One region of the Bacillus nitratireducens genome, then DNA from elsewhere that is predicted to be linked to it. Evidence: riboswitches for the same ligand, from Rfam matches in the RefSeq annotation. Region 1 holds a riboswitch; the other holds the start of a gene.
The links. Region 1 has a riboswitch for magnesium ahead of mgtE (magnesium transporter). Riboswitches for the same ligand answer to the same signal wherever they lie in the genome.
Positions count from the first base shown of each region.

Region 2: linked by a shared signal. The riboswitch ahead of Q3V31_RS03360 (P-type ATPase actuator domain-containing protein) and the one ahead of mgtE (magnesium transporter) in region 1 are both predicted to bind magnesium.

Region 1 covers NZ_JAUMJO010000010.1:66,047-70,109, forward strand. The annotation lists gene Q3V31_RS26650 (phosphodiester glycosidase family protein) at 1-492, opposite strand, end outside; gene mgtE (magnesium transporter) at 653-1,981, opposite strand; M-box (ykoK) riboswitch at 2,259-2,426, opposite strand; gene Q3V31_RS26660 (FtsX-like permease family protein) at 3,237-4,063, opposite strand, start outside.
Region 2 covers NZ_JAUMJO010000001.1:644,121-648,183, reverse strand. The annotation lists gene Q3V31_RS03370 (glutathionylspermidine synthase family protein) at 1-262, shown strand, start outside; gene Q3V31_RS03365 (DUF350 domain-containing protein) at 263-649, shown strand; M-box (ykoK) riboswitch at 996-1,159, shown strand; gene Q3V31_RS03360 (P-type ATPase actuator domain-containing protein) at 1,511-2,236, shown strand; gene Q3V31_RS03355 (5'-3' exonuclease) at 2,369-3,235, shown strand; gene Q3V31_RS03350 (FbpB family small basic protein) at 3,423-3,563, shown strand; gene Q3V31_RS03345 (acyltransferase family protein) at 3,896-4,063, shown strand, end outside.

The DNA of each region.
Region 1 (4,063 bases):
AGCAAACCCACTTGCATTCACAGCAACAAGTGCATTATTACGTTTTGCCATTACGCTAATTTTTTCTCCTCTTTGATCACCCTGTGTCCCTTGATGGCTAACAAGTTTAACATTGAAAGGGTTACTAATAGTGATTAATTTTCCTTCGAAAAGAAAGCGACTATCTTTGTTACTTTTAATCGTTTCTACATCAATTTTTAATGGCTGATTTTTTAATTCTTCTAATCTTTTTCCTGCTATTTTTTTATAAATAGCCTCATCACTATTTGACCATTTTGGATGATTAATTCTATCTTGCAGTTTATCTAGTTCCTTTTGGGATAGGAATGTATATTTCGCATATTGTGGATGCTGAGAAGTTAGTATACTTCCAGCAATTGTTACACGAAGATCTCGGCCATAGTTAGTACCAAATAATATTCCTATGCCAATAAGCATGAAAATAGAAAAAAGAAGCAAAATTCGTTTGAAGATTTTTCTTAGATGTTTCATAGGTTTTTCCTCCGGCATTAATTACATTCAATGAATCCTTTAAGATATTATTTTCCTAAAGACAAAAGTGTTTGTTTCCCTCATTCCCGAGTTCCCCACTATGTCTTTGCAAGCAAAGCAAAATACTTATTCTACATTTCGTATTTATTTCAGTGTATATTTACAAATTTAATAACGTTTTTGCAACCATGAAATAAATTACTAATCCTGTTCCGTCAACAAATGTTGTAATAAATGGACCAGATACGACTGCAGGATCTAATTTTAATTTTCTTAGTATCAAAGGTAAAATAGCTGCGACAAGAGAAGCCCAAATAACAATAAATAATAAAGTGATTGCTACAACTTGTGCAACTTCTGTTCCAACTCCTAACATATAAGCACGAGTGAGCCCAGCTACCCCAAGTGCAAGTCCGAGAAGCATGCCAATTGCAAATTCCTTTTTTATTACACGGAAAATGTCTTTAAATTTCACCTCTCCAATACCGATTGCACGAGTAATTGTTGCTACAACCTGTGTTCCTGTATTTCCTCCAGTACCTACTAATAACGGTACAAAGAAAGCTAAGGCAACTACTGTTTCAATTTCGTCTTCAAAATACTTTAGTACTGTACCTGTATATGCTTCAGCAACAAAAAGAAGCAATAACCATGGTAGACGTTTGAAGAAAATGCTCCAAATACTAGATTCAAAGTAAGATTGATTTAACGGTTCACTTCCGCCTAACTTTTGGATATCTTCTGTAGCTTCTGCTTCCATAACATTCATTACGTCATCAAATGTTATAATACCAATCATTTCATTTTTCGCTGTTGTTACGGGTAATGCTGCTAAATTATAATTCAGTAGCTTTTTTACAACTTCTTGCTGATCAACTTCAGCGTGTACTGAAATTACCTCTTGAATCATGATAGTAGATAATATCTCTTCATCTGCTGCTAGTAATAACTCATGTATGGAAACGATTCCCCTAAGATAACCATGACTATCAAGAACATAGATATAAGATATTGATTCTACATTTTCTGAATGCTCCCTAATGTACTTCAATGTCATTTTTACTGACCAATTCCCTCTAACTGCAACAAAATCACTTGTGACAAGACTTCCTGCCGTTTCAGGTTTGAAAGCCATTAATTTTTTTACATTATGTTTTGTAATTTTATTTAAATACGCCATTAATTTAGCTTGTTTTTCCGGATGAACCGCTAGAAGTAGATCTACTGTTTCATCAATCGGTTGTAAATCTAGTAACTTTTTAGCTTTGTTTTCAGATAAGTGAATTAAGATATTATATTTTTCTTCTGTACTCAAATGTTGAAGGATTTTTGAGCTTTTTAATACAGGAATCTTATCTAGTAATATGACTTGATCTTCAATTGAAAACCGTTTTACTTCTTGCGCAACATCATACGACGGATGACGTAAAACTTTCTCTGCATCCAAATTATTTTGGGTTACAAGTAATTCATTTAATAATTTCTTCATGTTAACTCCTCCTTATATTGCTAAGGGAGACTCTAGAGTTTCATGAGTGGTTTTGTGCTATTTTATCTGTCTAAAATTTTTATTAGAGCATTAATAGTTACATTGCAATCAATTTATTATTTAGAACTACCTCCTTTTTGAATATAGACAAGATAAAAATAAATAACATTAAACAAAAAAACCTTTACTCAAAAAGGAGTAAAGGTTTTTTACAATACAAATAAATGATTATTAAGACAGCTCTGCAAAAATCCCAGAGGTGCCTTTCTATCAAATCGTATACCACTCCCTCGTTGAGTTTTAGCACTGTATAGCATAGGTTTTTATAACCAGCTACATTAAAAAGGGCCTTAATCCGACCGTTCCTGTTGACCCATTGGCGTCTCTCGACATTTTTGGGCAGCAGCGTTTCTCTATACAGGAGCCTCACCTAACAAAGATTATTGAATTACTTCAAAATTTAAACCAGAATTTAATATTTGTCAACTAACTTTCGATTCGAATCATAATAAATTCTTTTTAGAGAAATGTAATTCTACTTTATTGTAAATTTGAAATTCAACTTAAAAGATATAAAATTTATATACAATTAGTTCGAAGAAACGTTATAAAATATATGAAATTTCGTACAGGAAACTTATTGTTTATGATTAATTTGTAACTTTATAGCAAGAGTTGAATCATTAGTCATACCGTACTTCAAAAGAACATTCTTCAAAAATCTTATTTTATGATTAAAATCTTCTTTACTGTTTATCAAATTTATATGGTTAAACTACTCAATCAAATTATAACACGAATATATGTTCTGTTGCATATATTTGTAAAATGAATTCAGATAATTTATTAGAGGTAGGGCAGGAGTCATCATACCACTTTACGATAAATCAACCTTTTCCTTTAACATAGCCTTTTTCTTAAGCCGTTCCAAAGTAAACCTTTACATAAAAGTTTACTTTGGAGACGTCTTGTTATTATGATTAGAATTTTACATCTGGAATGAAATTCCGAATGCAAAAGTGAAAAATATGGGATTTCATTTTAAAAATTCATAATACATATTACATTCTGAATGTAGGGGGGTACGGCAACCATTCCTTCTTTTTAGATCCACTCACAAATGATTGAGTCAACAGTGGCAAGAGAATTTAGAACAAACACAGATTAGTCTTGATATATTTTTCAACATACTGAAGGTGCAGACGCAATCATATTTAGTGACTGAGCCTGCACCTTCAATTTTTAGATTATTTTTTTATAAATATGTTTTTATACATATGCGTTTTATATAGTGGATTCTAATAATAAGGAAATAAATAATTTGCATACAAATAAAGCTTACTAATACAATAATTGAGCTTTGAATAACGGACATTTCCCTACTTACTGTTTGTCCTAATTGATGCAGAGTAAGAAATGCAAAACTGCTGTGAACCATAGCCACTACAATCGGTAAGAAAAATAGTAGCATCATTTGTCTTGTCACGATTTGCTTTAACTCACTTTGGCTTAAACCTAATTTTGAAATCATTTGATATTGCTCTTGATCCCGTTCTAAATCAGTAAATAGACGGAAATATAAAAAGCTTAGCGTAAATACGAAAAATACAATCCCCACCATTACACTTGAGATAGAAAGTAATCCGTTTTGTTGTTTCAATTCAAGCCATCTTAAATACAAAGATGAAAACATATAATAATCATCTTGATTCTTACCAATAATCTTCATAAGTTTAGTAGAAACTGCATTCGTTTCAGACCAATTTTTAACGATAAAACCGTATATGGTGTAATCTCGAAGTACGTTTTCTTGTTGAGCATTTTGGACCTTATTATAAACAGCATCAGAGACAATAACAGGCTTTTCGATTAAAGATAATTCTGGGATATAAATTGTTTTTTGTACAGAAAGTTGAACCTCTATTTGACCATGTATTATTTCAAAAGTTTTTATATCCTCCGCACTTTTCTCGTTCTTATTTAGTCGTATTGCAATGCTATCATTTTCATTTGTTAATTTCTCTATTTCATACCCTAATTGTTTTGCATATTGATTATACGTAGATAGATTAATTAACGCCA
Region 2 (4,063 bases), on a different contig from region 1:
TACGATTCGTGATAAAGACGAAAGTATTATAATTCGAAATGTGCATGAAACATATAAAACGTCACTACCGATATTTCAAGAATATACAGAGCTTCCAGTAGTTGTTCTTGAAACTGAAAAAGGGATTGAAGAGCTCTCATATGTATTTGGGGCGTTTTTAATTGCTGGAAAAGCGAGCGGTATCGGAATACGTGCTGGAGGAAAAATTACAGGGAATGAATCGTATTATTTACCGGTAGGTATTAAAAAGGGAGGGAAATAAATGATTAATTTTTTACTATATTTAGGAGTATCACTTGCACTACTATGTATCGGCCTTTTTCTTATGGAAGTAACAACGAAAGTGAAAGAGTTCAAGTTAATGGCTCAAGGAAACAAAGCGGTAAGCTATGTACTTGGAGGAAGAGTACTTGGGCTAGCTATCGTTTTATATTCAACAGCTGCTAATTCTATTTCACTTTTGGATATGGTCTCGTGGGGAGCAGTTGGGATATTAGCACAGATTGTTGTATTTTATTTAGCAGAATGGCTTACACCACGTTTTAACATTAATAAAAGCCTTGAAGAAGATAATCAAGCAGTCGGTCTATTCCTTATGTTTTTATCACTTTCAATCGGAGTTGTAATTGCTGGTTGTGTAACATATTAAAATCCTTACGTTTTAACGTAAGGATTTTATTTTTTATGTGCTAATTTTTTGCGATATGTGTTCAAGTAATTTATCCCGATATTTGTGGGCAGTAAAACTTTTACCTCAAAATTCAGCTGGAACAAAGAAGTTATTTGGGAGATTAACTGCCCGTAAAAGTCCGATTAGTGAGGGCTAATAATCAGTGGGGGATGAACAAACCCCCCAACTGGTTAAAGTTTCACTTTATGTAGTCGAATGCGTATTAGTGTACTCTACTAGAGGTAGTTGTCGTAATAAGGAAAAGTTTCCATACAAAGTGTTGACATCTATTTTAAATAAGAGTAACATTTTCTATGTAATTAAAATAAGTCTCTGTTAGGTGAGGCTCCTGTATAGAGAAATGCTACTGCCCAAAAATGTCGAGAGACGCCAATGGGTCAACAGGAATGATCGAATTAAGGTTTTTCTTAACGTAGCTGGTAATGAACCTATGCTATACAGTGCTAAAACTCGACGAGGGAGAGGTCTGTAGATTTCTAATTATATTAGGAATCGCTTATTTGTGTATGCAATGACCTTTGCTCTCTTATGAGTAAGGGTCTTTTTTTGTTACAAAGCTATGAATAATTTCATAGTATAGATTATAACTAAAAAATAAATGAGGAGGTGAGGAGCATGTCAAATTCTGACTCGGTTCCGTTACCCATATGCTTCAAATCAAAAATGTATGATGTAGGCAGGAAACGACTTGTTCCTCCCTTTATATTTATCATAATGTAGCGTTTATTCAAGTATTTCAGCGCTAGACACTTTCACGCTAAAGTGGATAAATTGAGAAACAAAGCGTTTCTTCCTATGTTTAAAGGAGGAGACGATAATATGTTATATGTAAATAAAAGTGTGGGTAACACTACTTATAAATTAAGTAAAAAAGCAATGAAAGAACAAACAATGCTTCAAAAGAATAAAGATTTATTAATTGAAATCGCAACAAGAGATGTAAAATCTGTATTTGCGTATTTTAAAACAACAAGAGACGGGCTATCTATGAAAGAGGCACAAAAACGTATTCAAGTATACGGGCGAAATGAATTAACTTCAAAAAGAGCACGTATTGCGGAAGTAATGATGAAGCTAAGTGAAATGATCCCAGGTCTGTCAAAACAAAATGTGAGTGATGAATTACAATGTGAAACAGTTACTGTTTCTAGAGTAGAAGCATCTAGCCTACCAGGGCTAAACAATGAATTGAAAATGATGAAGCTACCAGTACAAGAGCTTGTACCTGGGGATATGATTTTTCTTTCAGAGGGCGATACAGTACCAGCAGATGTACGTATTATTTATGCAAATGATTTATTAGTGAATGAATCTATGCTGACAGGAAACGATGCTAGTATTGAGAAATTTGAAAGCTGCTATCATCTAGAACGTAAACGATTTATTCCATTAAAACGGATGAAAGACTATAATCCACTTGAACTTGAAAATGTATGTTTCAAAGGTACGTATATTGTTGGCGGAACTGCAAAAGCTGTAGTTGTTTCGACAGGTAAAAATACGTATTCAGGAATACTTCATACTTGTTGTGGTAGAACGTCCTAATTTGTTAATGATGCTAAATATAAAAAAACAATGTATAATAGACAAAGTTGAACAAAAACGTAGAATGGTAATCTATATATAACCTTATGTGATAACGTGAGGTTATTATTTTTTGTTAGTAGGAGAGGTATTATGAAAAAAGTATTATTAGTTGATGGTATGGCACTATTATTTCGTGCTTTTTACGCAACAAGTGTCTACGGACAATTTATGAAGAGACAAGATGGTACCCCAACGAATGGGATTCATGGTTATATGAAGCATTTATTAACGGCAACACAAGCAATTGAGCCAACACACATTGTAACGTGCTGGGATATGGGAAGTACGACATTTAGAACAGAATCGTTCTCGAATTATAAAGCAAATCGTGCAGCACCGCCAGAAGAATTAATTCCACAATTTGATTTAGTGCAAGAAATGACTGCTAAATTATCAATTCCAGTCATCGGAATGAAAGGCTATGAAGCTGATGATTGTATTGGTACGCTTGCAAAGCAATATTGTAATGAGGCTGAAGTTTATATTTTAACTGGTGATACAGATTTACTTCAACTTGTTGATAAGAACGTTACAGTTATGCTTCTGCGTAAAGGAATTGGCAATTACGAGTATTACACACCAGAGAAAATCATGGAAGAGAAAGGCGTAGAACCGTGGCAAATTGTCCATGCGAAAGCTTTCATGGGGGATACGAGTGATAATTATCCAGGTGTAAAAGGTATCGGTGAAAAAACAGCATATAAGCTTATTCAAGAACACGGAACAGTATCAGCTGTACTAGAAAATGTAGCGTCATTAACGAAAGCACAGCGTACAAAAATTGAAAGTGATTTAGAGAACTTAAATATTTCATTACAATTAGCGCAAATTCATTGTGAAGTTCCAATTTCATGCTCATTAGAAGAAGGATTGCACACAATGGACGAAGAAAAACTACGATTTGTTTGTGAAGAAATGAATTGGGGAAGACCTGAAATATTAATTAATATGCTTTAAAGAGTATGGAAAGGTTGATCAAATATATTTTTGATTAACCTTTCTTTTTTTGTTCACAAAGTTGTCAGAAAATAAACGGAATTTTCATCTGAAGTTCAAATGGAATTCACAACAATCAATTATTATAAGAACACACAGATAATTCCTTATCTTTTATATAAACCATCCCCCAAGGAGGAAAATAAACATGCGAAAAAAAGTGAGAAAATCCTTTAAACAATTATTAATAGAAAATAAACAATCCCTACTAACTAATAAAGAGAATATGAAAGAAATTGAAGAACGGATTGAGAAACGACATGTAGCATATAATGGTGCTAATAATTAAATAAAATAAAAAAGATAGCCTATAAATAAAGGCTATCTTTTTTATTTTATTTTGAAAAAACACTAGTCCTCTCTTTAATTTTGTAAGTATGCAACATATTTTTATAGTGTTTTTCTAACAATATTAACCATTTTTCGAGGTTGAAATTGGTATATACCAATTTTGAAAATTCACTATTCATAATATTACAAAAAATGTTACAATACACTCAAATTTATACTATAAAATCATTTTAATATGAAAAATTGGAATGAAAAGAAAGGAGAGGAATATGAATAAAGATGTCGCTTTGAAATGATTATTATCATTTCATTAGGAGTTGATGTAAAACGATGGAGAGGCATGAAGAACTGGATTCTATAAGAGGAATTTCTTCATTGGTAGTAATGATTGGTCATCATTTGATGATTTTCTCAGCATTTCAAAATTACAGTTATGAAGATAATAAACCATTTGTTGTATATCTATTAAAAGAAACGCCTGCACGTCTTATTTTTAGT